4 regions of the Chryseobacterium lactis genome follow, and region 1 is predicted to be linked to each of the others. Evidence: riboswitches for the same ligand, from Rfam matches in the RefSeq annotation. Region 1 holds a riboswitch; each other region holds the start of a gene.
What was found. Region 1 has a riboswitch for cobalamin ahead of prpB (methylisocitrate lyase). Riboswitches for the same ligand answer to the same signal wherever they lie in the genome.

Region 2: another riboswitch for cobalamin. It lies ahead of EG342_RS24375 (TonB-dependent receptor plug domain-containing protein); the one in region 1 lies ahead of prpB (methylisocitrate lyase).
Region 3: another riboswitch for cobalamin. It lies ahead of EG342_RS07570 (TonB-dependent receptor plug domain-containing protein); the one in region 1 lies ahead of prpB (methylisocitrate lyase).
Region 4: another riboswitch for cobalamin. It lies ahead of EG342_RS23530 (acyl-CoA thioesterase); the one in region 1 lies ahead of prpB (methylisocitrate lyase).

What each region holds. Positions count from the first base shown of each region.
Region 1 covers NZ_CP033924.1:4,085,024-4,091,171, forward strand. Annotated here, with positions in the region: gene EG342_RS18115 (ABC transporter ATP-binding protein) at 1-244, shown strand, start outside; gene EG342_RS18120 (ABC transporter permease) at 291-1,397, shown strand; gene EG342_RS18125 (ABC transporter permease) at 1,394-2,518, shown strand; gene EG342_RS18130 (hypothetical protein) at 2,598-3,083, shown strand; gene EG342_RS18135 (transporter suffix domain-containing protein) at 3,135-3,386, opposite strand; cobalamin riboswitch at 3,838-4,028, shown strand; gene prpB (methylisocitrate lyase) at 4,441-5,349, shown strand; gene prpC (bifunctional 2-methylcitrate synthase/citrate synthase) at 5,336-6,148, shown strand, end outside.
Region 2 covers NZ_CP033924.1:5,460,503-5,466,650, reverse strand. Annotated here, with positions in the region: gene EG342_RS24385 (hypothetical protein) at 1-352, opposite strand, end outside; gene pafA (alkaline phosphatase PafA) at 457-2,103, shown strand; cobalamin riboswitch at 2,234-2,410, shown strand; gene EG342_RS24375 (TonB-dependent receptor plug domain-containing protein) at 2,444-4,282, shown strand; gene EG342_RS24370 (YncE family protein) at 4,299-5,360, shown strand; gene EG342_RS24365 (CCA tRNA nucleotidyltransferase) at 5,536-6,148, opposite strand, start outside.
Region 3 covers NZ_CP033924.1:1,762,090-1,768,237, forward strand. Annotated here, with positions in the region: gene EG342_RS07555 (TonB-dependent receptor plug domain-containing protein) at 1-1,858, shown strand, start outside; gene EG342_RS07560 (MbnP family protein) at 1,920-2,786, shown strand; gene EG342_RS07565 (cytochrome-c peroxidase) at 2,818-3,837, shown strand; cobalamin riboswitch at 4,003-4,187, shown strand; gene EG342_RS07570 (TonB-dependent receptor plug domain-containing protein) at 4,298-6,148, shown strand, end outside.
Region 4 covers NZ_CP033924.1:5,278,615-5,284,762, forward strand. Annotated here, with positions in the region: gene EG342_RS23520 (serine hydrolase domain-containing protein) at 220-1,275, shown strand; gene EG342_RS23525 (hypothetical protein) at 1,320-2,120, shown strand; cobalamin riboswitch at 2,155-2,337, shown strand; gene EG342_RS23530 (acyl-CoA thioesterase) at 2,452-2,835, shown strand; gene EG342_RS23535 (HD domain-containing protein) at 2,944-3,534, opposite strand; gene EG342_RS23540 (XAC2610-related protein) at 3,539-4,231, opposite strand; gene EG342_RS23545 (PadR family transcriptional regulator) at 4,659-4,988, shown strand; gene EG342_RS23550 (PspC domain-containing protein) at 4,999-6,148, shown strand, end outside.

The sequences.
Region 1 (6,148 bases):
GGATCCTATTACAAGACGCCAGTTCTGGGATATGATTTACAAAGCAGCAGCAGACGGAATTACCGTTTTTGTTACCACTCATTATATGGATGAAGCAGAATACTGCAGCCGGATTTCAGTGATGGTTGACGGCAGGGTAGAAGCCATAGATACACCTTCAAACCTGAAAAAGCAATTCAATGTATATTCTATGGATGAAGTATTTTACGAGCTGGCAAGGGGAGCAAAAAGATCAGGAGATTAATATAAATCATATACAAAGCGGCAACAGTTAGCACAAAACGAATAAAATGAAACAATTATTAGTATTCATCAGAAAAGAATTCTATCATGTATTCAGGGATCGCAGAACATTGTTGATCCTCTTTGGTCTTCCCGTTGTACAGATCATTCTTTTTGGCTACGCATTGAGTAGTGAGGTTAAAAATATTGGTATTGCCGTACTGGATAATGCTCATGATGTACAATCAGAACAGATTATTTCTAAAATTAAATCCAGCCCCTATTTTGAAATGCAGAAACCAGTATTAAACTATCCTGATATCGAGAAAAAATTCAGAGAAGGAAGTATAAAATGTGCTGTCGTATTTCCCGTTAACTTCGGTTCAGATCTTTACAATAGCAAAGGAGCCAGCATTCAAATCATAGCAGATGCTTCAGACCCGAACACAGCAACCATTCTTACCAATTACCTGAATGCTATGATTTCGGATTATCAGCAGCAGCTTAATCCTGCATTAAAACCTTCGTATCAGATCATCCCTGAAGTCCGGCAGCTTTTTAATGAAGAGCAGAACGGCTCCCTGAACTTTATTCCGGGGGTTATTGCCTTAATATTCATGATTGTCAGTACTGCTTTAACATCCGTTGCCGTTGTTCGGGAAAAGGAAATGGGAACCATGGAAATACTGTTGGTTTCACCTTTTAAACCCGTTATGGTTTTAATTGCAAAAGCAATTCCTTATCTGGTTCTTTCTTTGGTTAATTTTATTATTATTCTGTTGCTTTCAGTTTATCTTCTCAACGTAGAAATACGTGGCAGCCTTATTTTATTGTTTGCAGAAAGCATTTTGTTTATCATTACCTGCCTTTCCTTAGGATTGCTGATTTCCAATCTTACCAATTCACAACAAACGGCTATGCTGATTTCCATGATGGGGATGATGCTGCCTACTTTGCTGTTAACAGGTTTTATGTTTCCTATCGAAAATATGCCCTGGATTTTTCAGGTAATTTCAAGAATTCTTCCGTCAAGGTATTATTACGACATTGTAAAATCGGTCATGTTGAAAGGCCTTGGTTTCAGCTATGTGTGGAAAGAAACCCTTGTCTTATTAGCTATGTCTGCGGGCTTACTGACTCTTGCTTTAAAGAAATTTAAAATCCGCTTGTCATGAAAACAATGAGATTTATATTAAAGAAAGAGTTTCGTCAGATTTTCAGGGATAAAATTATTCTGGCGATGATGTTTGTGATGCCTACGGTTCAGCTGATCATTATGCCACTGGCCGCAAATTTTGAAGTGAAAAATATCAATATTGTCTATATTGACCATGACCACAGTAGCTACTCTCAAAAGCTTATTTATAAAATTATCTCTTCAGGGTATTTTAAACTCGCAGGAGGTCCAAATTCATATAAAGAAGGGTTAAAAATGATTGAAGAAGGCACGGCTGATGTTGTATTAGAAATTTCACCGGGTTTTGAGCGTAATCTCGTACGTGAAGGAAGCCAGAAAATCAATCTCTCTGTAGATGCAATCAACGGGACAAAATCTTCGGTTGGAGGCAGTTATCTTCTTTCAGTTCTTGCTGATTTTAATACAAACCTGGATGTTAACATTAAATCTCCCAACGGTACTGTAACTGTTCGTCCGGCAAAAATCAATATTGAAAATTCCAATTGGTACAACCCGAGAGCAGAGTACAAATACTATATGGTACCCGGAATTCTCGTATTGCTGCTTACTCTGATCGGAGGCTTCATCACCGCTCTCAATATCGTAAAGGAAAAAGAAATCGGAACCATTGAACAGATCAATGTAACACCTATCAAAAAATGGCAGTTTATTCTCGGAAAACTTATTCCTTTCTGGATTGTAGGAATGACTGTTTTCACCATTGGATTAATTGTCATGTATGTAATTTATGGCATTTTTCCGGAAGGAAGCTTGCTTACGCTATACACATTTGCTGCCGTTTACCTGATCGCTTTACTGGGATTGGGTCTATTGATTTCTACCTTTGCTGATACACAATTACAAGCCATGTTCATTGCATTTTTCTTTATGATGATTTTCATGCTTATGAGTGGCTTTTTCACCAATACCGAAAGTATGCCCGACTGGGCAATAATAATGTCAAACTTCACTCCGGTAACACATTTTATTAAAGTCGTAAGATTAATTGTATTGAAAGGAAGCCGTTTTTCCGAAGTAAAAAATGAATTCTTTTATCTGATCGGATTCGCAGTTGTGTTGAATGGTCTCGCGATTTTCAACTATAGAAAAACAAGTTAACTAAGAACGTCTTAAATAGCTGTTCAATAAACATTTAATTTAAAATTGGTATATTTACATACACCAAAAAAATATTAATATGTCATTCATAACACCAGAAGGAGCCAGAAAAGCTCAGTTAGATTCTTCAGATAGAGTACCGGTTGCTAATGCCCTTCTTTCAGGCTTAGAAAATATTGTAAAGTATAACACCGGAGTTTGTCATGATGTAGTAGCTTACACGCTCTACATGCGAGGCGCCAGTATAAGTCCCAATGAACTTGCAGAATCTACCGGCCAGGCTTGGCTGAGAAAATTCAATTATTTAGGAGGAGAAAAATGGGACGGATATTCCGTGATTCCAAAAGGAAAGGCCGTAGGATTCTACAGATTAATAGATAAAACTTTTTTTCATTCAGCAATTACAACAGGAAATATGGATTATATCCGATCTGTAAATGGCTTTAAGCTGGGATCAGGATGGAATGAAGCTGTAGATCTAAGCTGGGTTTTAGGCAAAATGAACGAAGACGGAACCTTTAATTATGACGGAACAAAAATAGAAGTATATATATCTTCTTTATAACAATTCTTGCAAGACAGAAAAAGTGGTTTAACCGACTTTTTCTGTCTTTTTTTATCTTTTTTTCCTTTTAAAAAAGAAGAATTCAGACAGCGATTCTTTTATTTTTTCCATATAATCTTTTCCCGATAAAGTAATGGTGATGAGGAATAAAGCTTCACCAATAATCAATATCACTAAAACCGTGGCCGCCTTATCCGGAAAATCCATAAAAGAAAGAATCGGAACTCCTACTAAACATAATGTTCCGATTCCCAGAAAAGTGTATTCCAGCTTACTTTTTAAATTATACTTTTCCTTCGACATTTTGTTGGTTTTTTCATGACAAAGCAACTTATTTTAATTATACAATCTGTACGTTTTGTAAGCCAAGTGTATATTCATGGCGATGAAGTGTCATTTTTATAACTTGAAATCAGATTGAATATCTTTTTCAAAAAGAATAAATAAAAAGTACTTTTAATTCGAATCATCCAAAAGGTTGAAATCTATTTTAAAAATTCATAAATATTTAATATTATTTTGCTCAAAAAAATAAAAGGTACATTATCATCTTTTATTCATCGCATAATTTTGGTGTTAAAAAATTATAAACATTTCCAAAATTGATTGCTTTTTACTTATAAAAACAAAAGATAAAAACAAAATATCCCTCATATTTTCAATGGTTTAAAGCTTTTTTACAATAAAAAACAAATCCCGGTGCGGCTGTTTCAATAAAATGGCTATATTTACCACCAAGGAGTTCTTAACACCTTCTTTATCAACCGAAACTGGTTACACTTAGCCGTGTATTAAAAGGGAATCGTGTGCAAATCACGAACTGTCGCGCAACTGTAAGTAACACCAAGGTTTTTATCCAATCATGTCCACTGTTTGCTCCGGTAAATGGGAAGGACGATAAAAACTGTTACAAGTCAGGAGACCTGCCTATTTCGAATTGACGATGCTTTCGCGGTCTGAAGCTTATAGTCAGGTATGATACGGTACAGATAACATTGTGAAACAATATTTCTAATCATGTTATTCGTTTTTAGATAAATATTGCAGTAAAGCTGCATTATTGTGTCTATTTATCGTATTTCCCTTTCTTCAATTTTCTTTTCCCTTAAAGTTATCGTGAAGCTCAATAAGAATTTTTACAGGTTTAACCATTAAAAAATTGAGGATATGCAAACACGATATTACATTCATCCCGATCTGAATTATCAGGTAGAGATAGGAAAATCATTTAAAATAAGCTTTTTAGGTTTAAATTTTTGCCCTCATTCATATTTTAATTGGGTCGGTTTTTCCAGCCGGCTATCCCTATACAAATAATTTTCTGCTACATCTATTCAACTAAATTATACATATTAAAATGACTAAAAATGAACGCTCAGGGTCTCCCGGATTACGATTTCGGGAAGCCATGAAAAAAGAAAACCCTCTTCAGATTGTAGGAACTGTCAATGCCAATCATGCATTACTGGCACAACAGACAGGCTTTAATGCAATCTACCTTTCAGGAGGAGGAGTTGCTGCCGGGTCGTTAGGAATTCCTGATCTGGGAATCACTACTCTTGAAGATGTTTTAATCGACATCCAACGGATTACCAACGTATGCGATCTGCCTTTAATGGTGGATGTAGACACAGGATTTGGGCCTTCAGCATTTAATGTAGCCAGAACAGTCAAATCTCTTATCAAAGCCGGTGCTGCTGCTTTACACATTGAGGATCAGGTGGGAGCCAAACGTTGCGGCCACCGTCCCGGAAAAGAAATTGTAAGCAAAGAAGAAATGTCGGATAGGTTAAAAGCTGCTGTAGACGCCAGAACGGACGATGATTTTGTAATTGGCGCCAGAACAGATGCCTTTGCAGGTGAAGGATTAGAAAAAACGATAGAAAGAGCAGTAGCTTATAAAAATGCCGGAGCCGACTTCATTTTTGCAGAAGCTGTTCCTGATTTAAGTTTTTACCGAAAATTTGTAGAGGCTACAGGAATTCCTGTATTAGCCAATATCACAGAATTTGGAATGATAAAGATGTACACTGTTGATGAGCTTAAAAATGCCGGAGTAGGATTAATCCTCTATCCGTTATCTGCTTTCCGTGCAGCCAACAAAGCGGCTCAAAATGTATTCGAACATATCCGGAAAGATGGTACACAAGCTCATGTACTCAGCACGATGCAAACCAGGGAAGAATTGTATACAAGCATCGGATACCATGATTATGAACAAAAATTAGATAACCTTTTTAAAAAGAATAATGATGTCAACAAGTAATGAACCAACCTTCAAACCAAAAAAAAGCGTAGCCCTTTCAGGAGTAGCAGCCGGCAATACCGCTCTGTGCAGTGTCGGCAAAAGCGGAAATGATCTTCACTACAGAGGATATGACATCCTGGATCTTGCTGAGAAAACTCAATTTGAAGAAGTGGCCTATCTTTTAATATATGGTCATTTACCTACCGAAGCGCAATTGAAAAATTACAAGGCTAAGTTGAAATCTTTAAGAGGGTTGCCTCATTCCGTAAGAAATATTCTGAAAAGTATTCCTGCAGCAGCGCATCCTATGGATGTCATGCGTTCTATGGTATCGGCAATCGGTAGTATTCAGCCGGAAAAAGACGACCATAATATGGCTGGAGCCAGGGATATTGCTGACAAATTATTAGCTTCTTTCAGTTCAGGTTTGTTGTATTGGTATCACTATACTCACAACGGTAAAGAGATCGATGTAGAAACAGATGACGATACTATCGGCGGCCATTTCTTACACTTGTTACACGGGAAGAAACCTTCAGAATCCTGGACAAAAGCTATGCAGATCTCATTAAACTTGTATGCAGAGCATGAATTTAATGCCTCAACTTTTACCAGCCGCGTTATTGCAGGAACAGGTTCTGATATTTATTCTGCCATTACAGGAGCTATTGGTGCTTTAAGAGGTCCTAAACATGGTGGGGCTAATGAAGTGGCATTTGAAATTCAAAGCCGTTACAATTCTCCGGACGAAGCAGAACAGGATATTCGCCAGCGAATTGCCGGTAAAGAAGTTATTATCGGATTTGGACATCCGGTT
Region 2 (6,148 bases), 1.4 Mb from region 1:
TGGTATTTTGAATTTTAAAAGGATCGCCAGGTTCTATCAATACAGCATTTTCACGACTAAGTAAATTTTCAATTTCAAGAGCAAACTGGAAGTGATAATCAAAAAGCTGATGGTCTCCTATACTTATGATAAGCTGGTTTCCATCAATGTTCAGTTGTAAAAAGGTTCTTTTGAAATGTTCTTTTAAAGTTTCCAGTTTTTGGATAAAATGATCAATATGATCAACCCGGACCTTTGCGATCAATTCAGCATCATTATCAGCGTGGCCTCCGAAGCCTTCAAAGAATTTAAAAAAATTGAAATGATATAAATTTTCAGGAAATTTAAAATACCAGTAGACTCCTAAAACCATAGCAAAATAAGTTGATCGGTTGTAAAATATCAAAATTAAATAAAATTTCACACTCCAAAACTTTCAAAACGCTTAAATTTGTGATCAATAAAAATTTTACTTGGATGCTTAGGAACATTTCAATTGCGGCAGCTACTTTCTTGTCCGTAGTTACAATCAATGCACAGAAGAACAAAAATACCCAACTTGAAAGACCGAAATTAGTCGTAGGTCTGGTCGTAGATCAGATGCGTTGGGATTATTTGTACCGTTTTTACGGGAAGTATGGAAATGATGGTTTCAAAAGACTTTTGAACACAGGATATTCTTTAAACAATGTACATATTCCTTATGTTCCTACCATTACGGCTTTGGGACATACATGTATCTATACAGGATCTGTACCTGCAATCCACGGAATAGCCGGAAACGACTGGACGGATAAGGAAACAGGTAAGGGAGTTTATTGTACGGCAGACGAAAGTGTGCAGCCTGTAGGAACTACCAATGCTAAAATCGGAAGCCATTCTCCGAAAAACCTTTGGTCTACCACAGTAACTGACGAATTGAGATTAGCCACTAATTTCCAAGGGAAAGTAATCGGGGTTTCTTTGAAGGACCGTGCTTCTATTCTTCCTGCGGGACATACTCCAAACGGGGCTTTCTGGTTTGATGACAGTACAGGAAATTTTATTACCAGTACATGGTATATGAATGATCTTCCTCAATGGGTAAAATCATTCAACTCTCAGAATTTGCCTGAAAAATTGGTTTCAAACGGTTGGAATACCTTACTTCCGATCAATCAGTATACGGAAAGTTCACCTGATAATTCTGCCTGGGAAGGATTACTGGGAAGTGCAAAAACCCCTACATTCCCTTACAGCAATTTAGCTCAGGATTATCAGACAAAAAAAGATAATATTCGTTACACTCCTTTTGGAAATACATTGACCTTGAAATTGGCGGAAGCTTCTGTAGAAGGTGAAAAACTGGGTGGAGATAATATTACGGATTTCTTAGCCATCAACCTGGCTTCCACAGATTATGCAGGACATAAATTCGGACCTAATTCTATTGAGGTAGAAGATGTGTATATCAGACTGGATCAGGATTTAGCAGAGTTTTTCAAATATCTTGATTCCAAAGTAGGAAAAGGGGAGTATACTGTTTTCCTTTCTGCTGACCACGGAGGAGCACATTCTGTAGGATTCCTTAAAGAGCATAAAATCACCACCGGTTTCTTTGGTGAAGGTGCAGAAAAAAATCTTAACCAAAAGCTGAAAGATAAGTTTGGAGCAGATAAATTAATCAATGCTATTGATAACTATCAGATATATTTTGACAGAAAAGTATTGGCAGATAGTAAACTGGAATTGGATGATGTAAGAAATTTTGCGGTAAAAGAACTGGAAAAAGATCCTACTGTTTTATATGCTGTTTCTGTAGATAAAGTGCAGGAGTCAAGTATTCCGGAGCCTATTAAACAAAGAATCATCAACGGAATCAACAGACAAAGAAGCGGAGATATTCAATTGATTTCTCACGACTCTATGCTTCCTCCATATTCTAAAACGGGAACAACACACAGCGTGTGGAATTCTTATGATTCACACATTCCGTTAATCTTTATGGGATGGGGAGTGCAGCACGGAGAAAGCAATAAAGCTTATCATATGACGGATATTGCACCTACGGTTTCTTCTTTATTGAAAATCCAGTTCCCAAGTGGAAATGTTGGAAATCCAATTACAGAAGTTATAGGTAAATAATTTAAAAAAGATATATACTTTATAATGGCTGCTTTCAGTATTGAAGGCAGCTTTTTTATTGTTACCGATCAGTAAATATCCGGAGTATGGCAAGCTATATTCTCCTTTTTGTCTAATACATTTAAAAAGCTATCTTTGCAAAAATTTTGGTTTCCAGGATATTGGAATGAAAAGGGAATCGGGTGTAACCCCCGGACTGTCCCCGCAACTGTAAATCGCAACAAAAGTTTCTGTAAAAAGCCACTGTCTGAAACGGGAAGGCACAGAAAGCGAAAGTCAGGAGACCTGCCAGAATCATAATCAAAAAAACATATTGCTTTCGGAGGAAAAGTAAAAGAGTATGGATATAAAAAGATCTTTAGTACTGCTTTTTTCATCGTATGGTTGTTTTCTTTTTGGACAGGAGAAGGCCATTGATACTATTTATATTTTCGACAGTCAGATGAATAAAGTAAAGCTTTTTCATCCTGTAAAGACCATTACGACTGAAGATGCCGAAAAAAACTCCACCAATCTTTCTGACCTGCTGAGATTTCAGTCACAACTCTATATTAAAGAAAACGGACGAGGTGCTGTTTCTTCTCCATCGTTCAGGGGGACCACGGCCCAGCAGACTGCTTTTGTCTGGAACGGGATCAATATAAATTCTATGTTTTTAGGGCAGGGAGATATCAATAATATTTCCTTATTTGGCTATGATCAGATCGGAATAAAAGCTGGAGGAGGAAGTGTAATTTATGGAAGTGGAGCCATCGGGGGAAGTATTCATTTGAATAATGATCTGAATTTTAACAAAGGATTTCATGGTTCTTTATTTTCAGAAGCAGCTTCTTTTAGTACCTATAATAACTTTGTTAAAGGGTCTTACAGTAATGATAAATTCAGCTTTAAGGCTTCCGGAAATTATTCAGCAAGTGAGAATAATTATAAGGTAGAAAACGAAGGGAAAACGTATACAAACGATAACGGACAGTATTATAATACCAATTTCAATATAGCTACAGCTTATAAAATTGCCCCTCATCATCAGATTTCATGGATTTCTGAATTCTTTAATGGAAGACAGCATTATCCTGTTTTTTTTGGAGATCTTGAAACGAAAACGAAGTATCATACTCAGAATATCCGAAGTCTTGTTTCCTGGGATTGGAATGAATCCAAATTCAGCAACTCATTCAAAGCCGCTTACACGGAAGAGAATTTCCAATATTTCAGCAATATTGACAAACCTTATACCAGTGGAGGAACCGGGAAAAACTATATCGTGAAAAATGATTTCAATTATTTCGTACATCCGAAATGGAATATCAATATCATCGCGGAATATCAGCTGAATAAAGGAAACGGAGAAGGAACTTCAATGGTGGGAGACGTTCACAGAAATATAGGTTCTGTTTCCGGATTATTAAGATACTTCACCACAAAAGATTTGCGTTTTGAGGCAGGAATAAAGAAGGATTTTGTGGAGGATATAAGTTCACCCGTTTTATTTTCTTTTTCAGGAAAATGGAATGCTGTAGATTGGTATCATGTAGGGTTGGATGTTTCCAGAAATTTCAAATTTTCAACATTCAATGACCTGTACTGGGGACAAGGTGGAAATAAAGATCTGAAGCCTGAAACATCCTATCAGTTTGAATGGAGAAACCAATTTATGGCAGGAGATTTTAAACTTTCTGTAATTCCGTACTATATGAATATCCGGGACATGATCAGATGGCTTCCGACACTTGCCGGATATTATGCAGCATTTAATACTGCAAAAGTAGAATCTTACGGGTTGGAGTCACAGTTGGGATACGAAAAAAAGTTTGGAAAACATATTTTGAAATCGAATCTGGGATATTCTTATACCAAATCTACAGATCTTAGTATTAAAAAACAGCTGATGTACGTACCTTATCACAAATTTACAGGAAGTATTGATTATCAATATGATTTTGTGAAAGTATATGTACAGGGAATGTTTAACGGACGTACCTATACAGATTCCAATGAAACAAAAGGTGCTGCACTTGATCCATATTTTGTAATGAATGCTGGTGCCGGTTTCACATTTTATAAAAATTATACGCTGGGCTTTAAGGTGAATAATATTTTTAATACAACTTATTACACGATGCTTTCTTATCCTTTACCACAAAGAAATTACAGTGTAAATCTCAATATCAACTTTTAAAATAAATTAATTAGATATGAATATCAGAAAAATTTTACCTCTTGCGTTTGCTTCTATGTTACTTTTCAATGTGTCTTGTAGCTCAGATAGCAGCGAAATGATTACGATGCCAACCACTCTTGAAAACGGAGTTCTTATTTCTAATGAAGGTGGATTTACTACTCCTACTGCAGATGTTTCTTTTGTAAGTAATAATCTGTCTTATGGGTTTAATAAAGTGTATTCAACAGCAAATAACGAACAATTAGGAAAAGTACTTCAGACGATTGGGTTCAACGGAAGTAATGCCTATCTGGTTTCTAATATTCCTAATAAAATTGATATTGTAAACCGTTATACTTTCAAAAAACAAACTACAGTAACAACTAATCTTGATGGTGCCAGAGGTATTGCTTTTTCCGGGAATCAATATTATGTAACCAACAATAATTTTGATACAGGAAAAAGAAAGCTTAACGTGTATAACGTTGCTGACAACTCTTTTGTGAAAAGTATTGATTTTACTAATGCTGCAGAAAAAGTAGTGGAAGCAGCAGGGAAAATTGTTGTACAAACTGACGGAATAGGATATGATGCAAGCTGGAACCCAATCCCAACGGGATACACTGTAACTGTGGTAAACCCATCTTCAAATACCGTAAGTCAGGTGATTAATCTTCCGACAAACGGAATTATCAGAGATCTTATTTCCTATCAGGGAAATGCTTATGCATTGGCTTCTGATAATACCAATTCATATATTTATAAGCTGAATACAGCGGATGGAACATATACTACAACAACTCTTACAGCTATTCCAAAGGTTCAAAAGCTAAGAGCAGCTGATAACAAGTTCTATTTCATCACCGATACCAATAAAATCTACGGAATGACAATTGGAACAACAACTCTTCCAACAGTTCCTATCGTAACGGCAACAGGGAATGTATACGGATTTGACGTTATTGACGGTAAGATTTTTGCCTCTGATGCAAGCTTTACAGCAGACAGTAAAGTAAATATTTACAATGCTACCAGTGGTACTTTATTGTTAAACTTTACCGCAGGAATCGGTACTAACGGTTTCTATAAAAACTAAAAGTTACGCTTCGGCGTACACTCAATAATTTTTTATTTTTTTTCATCATTTGTGTTTTTTTCCGGCCGGTTTCGAAGAAACCGGCCGGCTTTATTTTCAATAAATTAGATTGAAAATAAAAGCTCCGGCGGGATGAAATCCCGCCGGAGCTTTTGACAATATAGCTGTGCTATACTTATATTTTTAATCCCAGTTTTTCTGCTTCTGCAATCACAAATTGGGTAGCTTCTTCTTTTTCATTAGGAATCTCGCCTTCAAGAATCGCTTCTTTTACCTTTTCCTTTAAGATACCAATTTCGCGTCCAGGTTTCAGATTAAACATTTCCATAATCTCTTCACCGGTAATGGGAGGCTGGAAATTTCTTACCTGATCTTTTTCTTCTACTTCCTTGATCTTGACCGCAACATATTCGAAATTTCGTTTAAATTTCTCCTGTTTTTTAGAATTTTTAGTGGTAATATCCGCTTTACAAAGAGTGAAAAGATCTTCAAGGTTTTCACCGGCATCGAATAAAAGCCTTCTTAATGCAGAGTCTGAAGCATCATCTGTAATCAAAGCGATGGGTCTGGATGAAAGTTTTACCATCTTTTGTACATATTTCATATCACTTCCTAATGGCAATTTGAGTCTCTGGAAGAGAGTTTTTACCATTTTAGATCCTAAAAATTCATGCCCATGGAAAGTCCAGCCTGTTCCTTCTACAAATTTTTTAGTTGGCGCTTTTCCTATATCGTGAAGTAATGCAGACCAGCGTAACCATAGATTGTCTGTATTTACAGAAATATTA
Region 3 (6,148 bases), 2.3 Mb from region 1:
AATAGAAACAAAAATGAAAATGGCTGTTTCTGTAGACGAGTTTCTGGCATCTTCCGATAAGATAAGTTTTATTAAACGAGGTGCCTATGCCTGGGAACCGTTACTCAATAATATGGGTACAGAGCGTTCTACGGTGACGATTGACGGAATGCACATTTTTGGTGCATGTACTGATAAAATGGATCCTGTGACTTCATATCTGGAAACCAATAACCTTTCCGCTATTGACATAAAATCAGGTCAGGAAGGTAGTTTAAACGGTGCTACCGTTGCAGGAAGTATTGATCTGAAAAGAAAAAATACTCCTTTTAGCCTCCAAAAAAAATGGAATGGCTCGTACCAGACGGGTTTTGAGTTTAATAATAAACAGGTTTTCAATCTTGGAGCTATATCGTATTCAAGCAATAAGCTGGTCGTAGATGGTAGCATTTCCCTCCGGAAGGCAGAAAATTATTACGATGGAAATAATAATGAGGTCAACCATTCGCAATACAATAAATTCAATACCGGAATTGGGATAGCGTATAAAACCACTGCTTTATCATCCGTACGAGTAGACGCCATTTTTGATATGGCAAAAAATGTAGGATTCCCGGCATTACCTATGGATTTATCACTTTCACGGGCTATGATTACCTCTGCATCGTTTAAGCAATTATTTAACGAAAGCCTGGTGAAATCGTGGGATACAAAAATCTATTTCAATGCTATAGAGCATTATATGGATGATACCAAACGTCCCGAAAATCTCGTGCATATGGATATGCCCGGTTGGAGCACGACTTATGGACTGGTTTCTACAGTAAGCCTGAAAAAAGAGCGCTATGCTTCGGAAATTCAACTCAATGCCTATGATAATGTATCGATTGCCGAAATGCGAATGTATCCGCAAGACAGGAAAAACAGAACCATGTTCGCGTATAGCTGGCCTTGGGTGACGACTCGTTTTGTCGGACTTTCAATGAATAATATATGGGATATATCAGAGCATGGTAGTTTGAGTTTTGGAGGATCTTTAGGACTGAATTATAATGAGTCCAGATATGCAGAGTTCAACTGGATTTTTCATCCGGGAGCACCTCAGCAAAAAACAAGAGTACTGCCTGCTTTGCATGCCGGTTACCAATGGAATAAGGATCATTTTAATTTTTCTGTAGGAACAGGTTACGGGCACAGAGCTCCTTCTGTTTCTGAAGGATATGGATATTATATTTATAACAGTTTTGACCGCTATGATTATATCGGAAATCCGGATTTGAAAAATGAAATTTCCTATGAAACCAATGCCAGTGCAGGTTTTAAAAATGATAAAATAAGCATTGAAGCCAAAGTGAACTATTTCTATATTCAGAATTATATTATTGGAAGGATTTTAAGCTTGGGAAGCCCGATGAATTATCAGTCAGTGGGAGTGAAAGCCTATACTTCCCTGGACCATGCCACTATTTTTAATATGTCTCTGAATGCCGGTTACAATATTATCCAGGATCTGCACTGGAAAGGAACATTAACTTATGCACGTGGCCGTGATGACAACGGAAAAAATTTACCTTTCATCCGCCCGTTGAGCTACCAGACTTCTTTACATTTTATGCACCGTAATTTTGGATTTCAAACTTCTGTTAACGGTGACTTTATCCAGCTCAATTACAGCCCGGAATATGGAGAAGATCAAACACCGGCTTATACGATCTGGAACTTCTCTATGGATTATACTTTTAAGATTAAACAATTCAAAACAGTAGTTCAGATTGGAGCGGAAAACCTTTTAAACAAATATTACAGCACCTATGCAGACTGGGGAAATATTCCAAGAATGGGTCGAAACATTTTTACCTCTTTAAAATTCAGCTTTTAAAAATGGTGAAATAGATTCCCTCTACTTTATTAAAAAACAACAATTTAAACAATTTAAAACAATGCAACATTTAAAAAAATATCTATTATTATCAGCTTTTACACTAGGATTAACTTCTTGTCAGAATAGTGATGATAATCCTGTCGCTAATAATGTAACTCTTGAATTTAATAATACGTTTAAAAATCAGACGATTGTACTGGGCGAGGCAGCTTCAGGAACAGCTACTGTAAATACTTCCGCAGAAGGGCAACTTCATCATTTTTCAGAATTGAAATATGTAATCAGTAATATCCGTCTTGTAAAAGCAGATGGAAACGAAATCCCTTATAAAGTAAATGACCTGGATCAGGGAGCAACTGTGGTGGATCAGTCGAAACCTGAAACTCTTCGTTACATTTTAGGGAATATACCTTCCGGAGAATATAAAAAGATAAAATTCGGTTTGGGTATAAAAAAAGAACTTAATATTTTAGATCAGCTAAGATTTCCTAAATTTTATGCAACTGCCGGAGCCAATGATACTCAAATGATGTGGGAATGGGGAGCAGGATATCGTTTCACGAAACTGGAAGGGTTTTATGGTACGGACAATAAACAAATGTCAATCCATACCGGTAGCACTATAAAAGGCTCTGAGGGTAACTACACGCAAGGTGTAGATGCTTACAGAGATATTACATTGGACCTCCCAAAGAATGCTATTGTTGATAATAAAGCTCCTAAAATTTCCATTAAAGCAGATTTTGATAAGCTTTTAACCGGTAAAATCAATACCATCGTTCTTACTTCAGGAACAGGGATGGACGGTAATGCAACCCCCAACATTCATACAGCGAATCAGATGGTGAAGTTTGTAGATAACATTGGAGGCAATGGTTCAGGGGATATTTCCGGGATGTTTTCGGTGAGCAGTGTTGAAAACTAGAAATCAGAACATCATTCTTTTTACTTTTAAAATGAAAAAAATCTTCAGTATTTTATCCGTCCTCATCCTGTTAATATCTTGTAATAATGATTATTATGAGCCTCTTTCCAATGAGAATCCTGAGATTTCGCTCAATATTCCGTTCGGATTTCCTGAACTTAATAAGTCGGTGAGTTCCAATAAGCCTACAAAATATGGTATTGAGCTGGGTGAAAAACTATTTCAGGAAAAGAGGTTGAGCGCAGACAATACTATTTCGTGTTCCAGTTGTCATATTCAGTCCAATGCTTTTGCGGATCATAATGCACAGGCGATAGGTATTCAGAGCAGAGTAGGATTACGAAATGCACCGGCGGTTCAGAATATGATGTTTATGAAGTTTTATAATTGGGATGGTAATATTCTTCAATTGGAGAAGCAGCCATTGGTACCTATCATTACCCATGAAGAAATGGGTTCTTCCATTCTGGAGGTGATCGGGAAAATCAAAGATGACCTCATTTATAAAGATTTATTCAGAAAGACCTTCGGAGATGAGAACGTTACGCCTGAAAGAATTTATAAAAGTATTGCTCAGTATGAGTATACATTGGTTTCTGCCAACAGTAAATATGATAAGATAAAGCGAGGTGAAGATGAAAAATTTGCGGAAAGTGAAACACAAGGTTATGTAACTTTTCAACAGAAGTGTGTAAGCTGTCATAGTACAGAGTTATTTACCGATCAGAGTTTCAGAAACATTGGATTTCCTGTTAATCCGAATACCAATGAAGCCGGACGTGGAAGAGTTACCGGAATTCCGGAAGACTATATGAGTTTTAGGGTTCCCTCATTACGGAATGTGGAATATACAGCTCCTTACGGAAGTTTTGGACAGTTTCCAACATTGAGAGCTGTTCTTGATTATTTTGATAAAGGGGTTCTGAATGCCGATAACCTGGATCCCGTTTTTAAACAGAATGGGAATAGAATACCGCTTACAGAACAGGAAAAAATCAACCTTATTTCGTTTATGAAAACATTGAGCGATCGTGAATTTGTGAAAAAATAATCTATGTAGAAACTCACTTCATGACCGTTTGTAAATCGACTCAATACAATCAGGATTCGAGGTTTTAATTAATGAAAGATTCCGTTATATTTTTAACGGAATCTTTTTGTTTATCCATTTGATAATCATTTTATTCTGCGTCGCATTGTATCTTGCCGGAATTTTCTATCTTTGCCGGAATTTGGTGAGCCATAATAAGCTCTTAAAAGGGAATCCGGTGAAGATCCGGAACAGACCCGCTGCTGTAAGCTCCGCACCAAAGTTTTTGAAAAATAAATCCACTGTTTTGTAATGGGAAGGATTTCAAAAATGGAGTAAGTCAGAAGACCTGCCAGAAAATTAATCGTTTGACGCTTTCGTGGAATAAAGCTTAGGACAACAATGATACTGTGCAGTGACTACTGTGCTTTGTCGTTGCTTTCTTACATCCATTAGCGTCATCATTATCCTAAATGAGCTAATGGTGGCAAAACAGACTACATTACAACTGCATAAAGTCGTTTTCACAGTATTTGTGTTGACTTCTCAATTTCTATTTTCTCAATCGAAGAAAAACGACAGTATCAAAGAAAAAGCAATTAAGGCTGTCAATATTTATAAAAAGAATTTTAAAGAAATTCTCCCAGCCCAGACCTTACAGGGTGAGGAATTGGAAAGACTGAACAGTCACTCAGTTGCCGATGCCTTACGGTATTTTTCCGGAGTGCAAATCAAAGATTACGGTGGAATAGGAGGATTGAAAACGGTTAATATCCGAAGCATGGGAAGTCAGCATGTTGGGGTCTTTTATGACGGAATTCAGTTAGGAAACGCTCAAAACGGATTAGTCGATCTGGGACGGTATTCTCTGGATGACCTGGAAGAAATATCGTTATACAACGGACAGAAAAGTGAAATTTTCCAACCTGCCAAAGACTTTGGTTCCTCGGGATCTATTTATTTACAACCTAAAACACCTGTATTTACCGGAACGAAAAAGACGAATCTTGTCATCAGGGCAAAAAGTGCTTCCATTGATTTATTTAATCCTTCCTTTCGCTTGGAACAAAAAATTTCACCCAGAATTTCTGCAAGTTTTAGTGGTGAATTTCTCCAAAGTGACGGTATTTACAGATATCGCTATACCAGAAAATATCCTAACGGAAAAACGGCTAATGATACCATTGCCAAAAGATATGATTCCGATATCAAAGCAAAACGTTTTGAAACATCCGTGAACGGAACTGTAAACAACGGAAGCTGGAACATCCGGGGATATGGCTATCTGTCAGATCGTGGTATCCCGGCTCCTATTGTCAACAACCGCTTTAAAGCGAGAGGAGCAAGAATGATTGATGAAAATTACTTTGTACAAGCCAATCTGAGGAAAAAACTGTTTCCAAAATTCGAAACCCAGCTCAAGGCAAAATTTGCTTATGATTACACCCATTTTAATGATACTGTACTATCACAAGCGGTTTACCCTTCACAAAATACTTATATCCAACGGGAAGTGTATCTTTCCTCTTCCAATATATATTCTATAAATTCCAATTGGGATGTTAGTGTAAGCGGAGACTTTCAGTACAATAATCTGGATGCCGACCTGAAGAACTTTTCTTATCCAACCCGATATACAACATTAGTTGCATTGGCTACCACCTATCAGTGGAATCGGTTCAAGTTTTTAGGAAGTCTCCTGGGTACATTTACTTTTGAAGAAGTAAGAAAAAATAAAAGACCCGACGACAGGAGAGAGTGGACGCCTGCTTTATTTATGAGTTATCAGCCTGAGGCAGTTCCGGAACTTACACTAAGGGCTTTCTACAAAAAGATTTTCAGGCTTCCTACTTTTAATGATCTGTATTATACGAATGTTGGAAGTACTTTCCTGGAACCTGAATTTACCTTTCAGCATGACATTGGATTTACTTATCAGAAAAAATATGATCATCCCATATTGAAAGGATTCTATGTAAAAGTAGACGGGTATTATAACAAAGTAAAGGATAAAATTGTTGCAGTTCCTACGACGAACATGTTCCGCTGGATGATGCTGAATCTTGGAAAGGTAGAAATCATCGGAGTTGATATTAATGCACAGGCAGAAATCATGTTGGGAGTAGTGAAGCTTAAACCTTTATTATCCTACACCTATCAAAGTGCTAAAGATAAAACGGATAAAGGTTATGGACTTGATCCCGGTGATACCTTTTATAATGCACAAATTCCTTATACCCCTCTGCATAGCGGTTCTTTTACAATGATGGCCGATTATAAGGACTGGAGCTTCAATTACAGTGTTATCTATGTCGGAAAGCGCTATGATGGA
Region 4 (6,148 bases), 1.2 Mb from region 1:
CCATTTTATAGCCCGGATTAATCAATCTTAGGTCTTATTTATCAAAAGAAAACTATATTACTAATTTATTAACCCTAGAAATAATAATTTGCAGACGATCAATAAATTAGTACATTAGTCATCATAAGAAATAGATTAATGAATCACTCAAAAGCAATCATTTTTCTTAGAATGCAAAATGATCATCGGTGAAAAATCCTACTCAATAAACTCATTAAAATGCCTAAAATATTAATTATTGTACTTCTCTCACTATTTTGTCATTCTGCTTTCGGGCAAGCCCAAAAAGTAGGACAATTTGTTGAAAAATATGCCCTTGAGAATCAATTTAATGGAACGGTTTTAATTCAAAAAGATTCAAAAATAATTTATCATAAAAGTTTTGGTGTCGCTGAGCGGTCTTTCAATTCGCCGACCACAAACGATACCAAATACCAGGTTTGTTCTATAACCAAAACCTTTACTGCTGTTCTAATTCTTCAGCTTGTAGATCAAGGAAAAATTGATTTAAATAAAAAAATACTTGACTATTTACCCGATTACAAAGGGGAAGCTGGATCTAAGGTATCTATTCACCAGTTATTAAATCATACCTCCGGAATGAAAAATACAGACACAGCAAGAGATGAAAATTTTTTAAAATACGGATTAGGATTCTATAATAGACCGTATCAATTAAAAGAGATTGTAACTCAATTTTGTTCCAATCCGTTGGTGAATAAACCGGGAACAAAATTTGATTATAATAATGGAGAATATATGATCCTAGGCCGAATTTTGGAAGTTATGTATCAAATGACCTATGAAGAAATACTAAGTCAAAAAATCCTTATCCCTTTAAAAATGTACAATTCGGGGCTTATTTCTCATTATAAATTGATAGAGAATTTGGCAACCCCTTATTACAAGGATAAAAATCTTGATCATTTAATTCCAAATATTCCCATGTATGTAGGAGACTTTTCTGCTGCGGGTGCTATGTATTCCTGTACATCTGATCTTATCAAATTTAACAATGCTCTTTTTGATTATCAACTCATCAAAAAAGAAACTTTAGACAAGCTTCTGAATCCAGGTCTGGATGATTATGGATACAGTGTCTGGATTCGAGACGTTAAAAAGTACAAAAGAATGGAACGGTATGGAAAAATAGAAGGTGCAAATTGCGTATGGTTTCATTATTTGAACAATGATTTAAGTATCATTATTCTATCAAATACCAACGAGACCAACCTGGGTGATTACGCCGCAAAAATTGGAAAGACTATTCTTTAAATTCGTCCATTTAATTTATATATTTGGGAAATCAAAAATTTGTAATGATGATTTCTGTAAACAAAGCATTCTATTTATCCGCTTTCAGCATTTTTTCTTTGGCATTCGTTAAAGGTCAGAATAAAGTTCCTTTCGGTGTTGTAAAAGCTGAAGAAGGATACGCCAATGTACGCGTTCATAAGGATAACTACAGAAAAATTGTAGATAAAATCCGCATGCGTAAAGGGGATGTATTTGTTTACGTAAAACCCGCTCCCGGAGAAACGGAGTGGATCTGGATTAAATATCCTGAAAAACAGGATGAGGATAAACCCTTCGTAAGGTATGAAACCCTTGATAAGGAAGGAATGGTTAATAAAGAGCGTATTGCCTATATCGATCAGCTTCCGGCATACACGCCTTCGAAATCTAAAAACGGGAAATCAATGATATTCACAGATAATTCTGATCCTAAAGTCCCTACGGCCCAAAGAAGTAAAGTCGTTATCGATGTGTACCCTTCCAACGCCGGGTACCGTAAAAAGGAAAAAGATGCTGAAGGTAAAATCCTTACTATTGATAAAATAAAGCCCTGGGGAATCGGCAATGATCTTCCGGAAGGAATGACTGAAATTAAATCAATCAGAGTTCAGCAACCCGGACGAGGTTCCGTTTTTGTAAGAGAAGCTATCAAAAATATGTTCCAGCCTACGATGGATTTCAATAATGTAGCGGTAACTGCTCTGGACAACGACAATATCTTTCTTTATATGACCAATGGTTCGGGAGAATACAGATATACGACTCTTTGGACGATCAAAAAAGGAAGAGTGATCAGTCAGATTATTTATCATAATCCGGAATAATTTCATTATTTTTGCACCCGAAAAGTTTTACCACTTATTCATCACAGAAACTGGTTCTGCTTAACCGCAGATTAAAAGGGAATCGTGTGAAAATCACGGACTGTCGCGCAACTGTAAAGTAACTGAAGTCTTTTATAAAAAGATCCACTGTGCGAGGCATGGGAAGGAGATAAAAGATGTTACAAGTCAGGAGACCTGCCTTTTTCTTAAACAAGCAACTTTCGCGATCTGAAGTTATATTGATCTGATGGATGTTTCAGGGATTTCTAAGGTTCCTGTCATTATTCTGTTGTTTTAATAGATTTCATTTCGCTTTAATTAATAATGAAATATGACTACAGAAGAAAGAATTGAAGCATCCGAAACAAGAATCTTTAAAGCAGTTTTCCCGAACACAACCAATCATTATGATACTCTTTTCGGAGGTACAGCAATGCAGCTGATGGATGAAGTAGCCTTCATCACCGCTACCCGCTTTGCAAGAAAAAGAGTGGTAACGGTAAGCAGTGATAAAATCGATTTTAAAAAACCTATACCTGCAGGAACGATTGTTGAGTTGATCGGAAAAGTTTCTTACGTTGGAAAGACCAGTATGAAAGTAAACGTTGAGATCTTCACCGAACAGATGTACTCTTATGAAAGAGAAAAAGCCATTGTCGGGGATTTCACTTTTGTAGCGATTGACGAATTTAAAAAGCCAATCCAAATTCTATAATAAAAGTTTCGGGCGGCCTTTGGCCGCCCGAAACTATTTACTCAATACAGTTCTCACACGAAAGAAGCCGACTAAATAGTCGGCTCTATATATTATTTAAATTCTAAATTACTTCTGTACTTTCTCTGTTTCCAAACTTCTGCTCAATAGCAATTCAAAAGCCTCACCCATTTCATCTGATGCTCTGCTGATGGCATTTTCAAGCATATTTCTGATTTGTTTTTCGGTCACTCCGGCTTCTGTCCAGCTTTTTCCTGAAGTGTGAGAATTCAGGATGAAAGGCATAATTCTGTCGATAGAACATGCAAAAATAGCATCCGGTGTTTTTTCTTCTTCAAACTCAAGCCATAAATTAAAGAATTCCGTACGCAGTGGCTCATCCAGAATCCCGAAAATCTTTTGAGCAGAAATCTTTTCTCGCTCGAATTTTCCAACCATGGCTTTCTCATCAAATAAGAAAGTATCACCGGCTTCAATTTCCACCAGATCATGTATTGAAAGCATTCTTATTACTCTCAGTAAATCAATATCCGCACGGTTTTTCGCATATGGAAAAAGAATCTGAGCCAGGATAATAATCTGCCACGAGTGTTCTGCAGTGTTTTCTCTTCTGGAATCATCTGCATTATAATTTCTTCTCTGCACGTTCTTCAAAGCATCTACGGCCAGAATAAAATCGATCTCTTTCTGTATCTTCATTGTATTATCTATTATATTTATCTGCAGGATAAACTTTAGTTTTAGTCACCCATTTATTATTTATTTTCTCTTTGGTAATCACCTTTACACGACTTTCTTCCGTCATATCTTCCTCTTTCTCTAATACTGACTCTAATCCTTTATTCGGAACCACTTCATATTCTGTGGTAAAAATTCTGCAACAACCGGATTTTCCTGTAGAAATAAGACGCTTTCTCTTATAATCTACATTAAATAGTCCCAGCGCATTAGAAGCAAGATCTGTCAGTTCTTTACTTTTCACAAAAGCCATTCTTGTACTATTGAATACATAGACATCGTAGGAATCGCTTTGATAATTTCCGTTATTTCCGTTTCTTATCGCAATATCTTCCGTTCCATCGAAATTAAAGTCATCAATGATAACAGGACTTTGCTGCTCTGTCAATTGTATTAGCTTTCCGGATGTAGGTTTTTGATTTTCATTTAATTCTATAACCAGTTCTTCAGAAGTAAAAGTCTGAACCTTGGTGTTTTTATTGTCAAATAATTCTACTGTTCCTTTATCATGACACCTCCCATCGTAGCAATTTTCTACATTGATGATGACAGTATAGTTTTTAGAGGCATTTTTCACCTCAAATTTGTATTGTCCGAAACATAAAGGTCCCAATAAAACAAGAGTCGATAAACTCTTATATACATTAAATCTTTTCATAGTAATAGTAAAAATGGATTGATGTGTTAAAAAAATTTCATAACAAAAATACAAATCATACTATCGATTTCAAAATATAATTGATGAATAGGATCTCTCAGCATGATATAAAAGCTGTTTTTTCAAAAGGAAAGAAATGAATCTGCTGCTACAATACAAATTTAAAATTGGACATTTGATGCATTTGCCTTTACATTTTAAGTCAAAAATCTATCTCTTTTAAAGAATTCTTTATTTTTAAAAAAACCAGTACAAAATTTATTACACTGATTAACAGATAATTAAATAATTTATTTTAAAAATTTCACTACTTTGTATTGCATAATACCATTTTATTTACATATCTTTGTAATGTAAAATTAGAATACGCTCAACTAGCTAGGAGTATTATTCTAAAAATATAACTAATTAACAAAACTTATCAAAGATGAATACTGAAAATACCAAAGCGCAAATGCGAAAAGGAATTCTGGAATTCTGTATTTTAAGTCTCATCAATCATCGTGAAATGTATGTTTCCGACCTTATAGATGAACTAAAAAAAGGAAAACTGGATGTTGTGGAAGGTACCCTCTACCCTCTTCTCACTAGACTTAAAAACGGAGAATTTCTCTCCTACAGATGGGAAGAATCTACCGGAGGACCACCCAGAAAATATTATCAGATCACAGAGAAAGGAAAGCTTTTCCTGAATGAACTTTTAAATACGTGGAATGAGCTGACTGCTTCAGTAAACCAAATCACCCAACAAAATTAAAAACAAAGCTATGAACAAGACACTCTCAATAGGACTCGCAGGTTTTTCTTTTACAATAGAAGAACACGCATATATAAAGCTCAGCGATTACCTGAATGCTCTGAGAAGCTCACTGGATGCTTCGGAAGCAGATGAGGTAATGCATGACATAGAAATAAGAATGGTGGAGATTTTCAATGATTCTCTGGGAAAACGTGAAGTGATTAACGATACTGATGTAGAAAAAGTAATCGCACAAATCGGAAGCCCTGAAAAAATTGAAGAACAGGAAGAAGCTTATTTTTCTGAAAAAACGACAAACAAAAAAAGCAACCCAGGCACAGGTTACACAGATAAAAAACAATTATTCCGTGACCCTGAAAAACAAAAAATTGCAGGGGTTTGCGCAGGATTAGCTCAATATGTAGGAATGGATATTACTGCAATGAGAGCCATCTGGTTAGGAATTTTCATTCTTGGAATCTTCACCGCAGCCATCTCTTCTTCATTGATCGGACTTCTGTATGTTGTTCTTTGGATTGTACTTCCTAAGGCTGAAACAGCAGCAGATTTCCTGAAAATGCAGGGAAAGCCTATGAACTTCGACAATCTTAAAAATGAATCGAACAAACTGGTTCAGTTTGCTAACGAATCTACACAGAGAGTCGGAGAAATATACAACGAAAACAAACCTTATATCAATAACGCAAGCAGCGGTGTATGGAATGTATTCAAGTATATTGTAGGTGGAATCCTCGTACTAATGGCTGTTGGAAGCATCATTGGAGTATTTGTGGTTTTTGGTCTTTTCGGAATGGATACTGACTTCCCGGGAGCGAATGAAATCAGATTCTATATGGATGATCAGGGGCTTGATAAAGTATTAGCTGCTATGATGGTGATCGGAAGCTTAATTCCTGCCATTATCTTCAGCTTACTAAGCATCAAAATATTCTCACCAAAAACCAAATTGAGAAATATCGGATGGGTAATCGGTGGTTTATTTCTTCTGCTTATCGGGTTGGGAACTTATTTCGGAATCAGCATGGCGAAGAAAAACCTGATCTACAGAGGAAGTAAGGAAGATATAGAAAATGTTGCTATCAATACTACATCTGACACGGTGTATGTAGATGTAAAACAAATTAATATCCCTCAGAATTTCAAAGCGTATAACGATG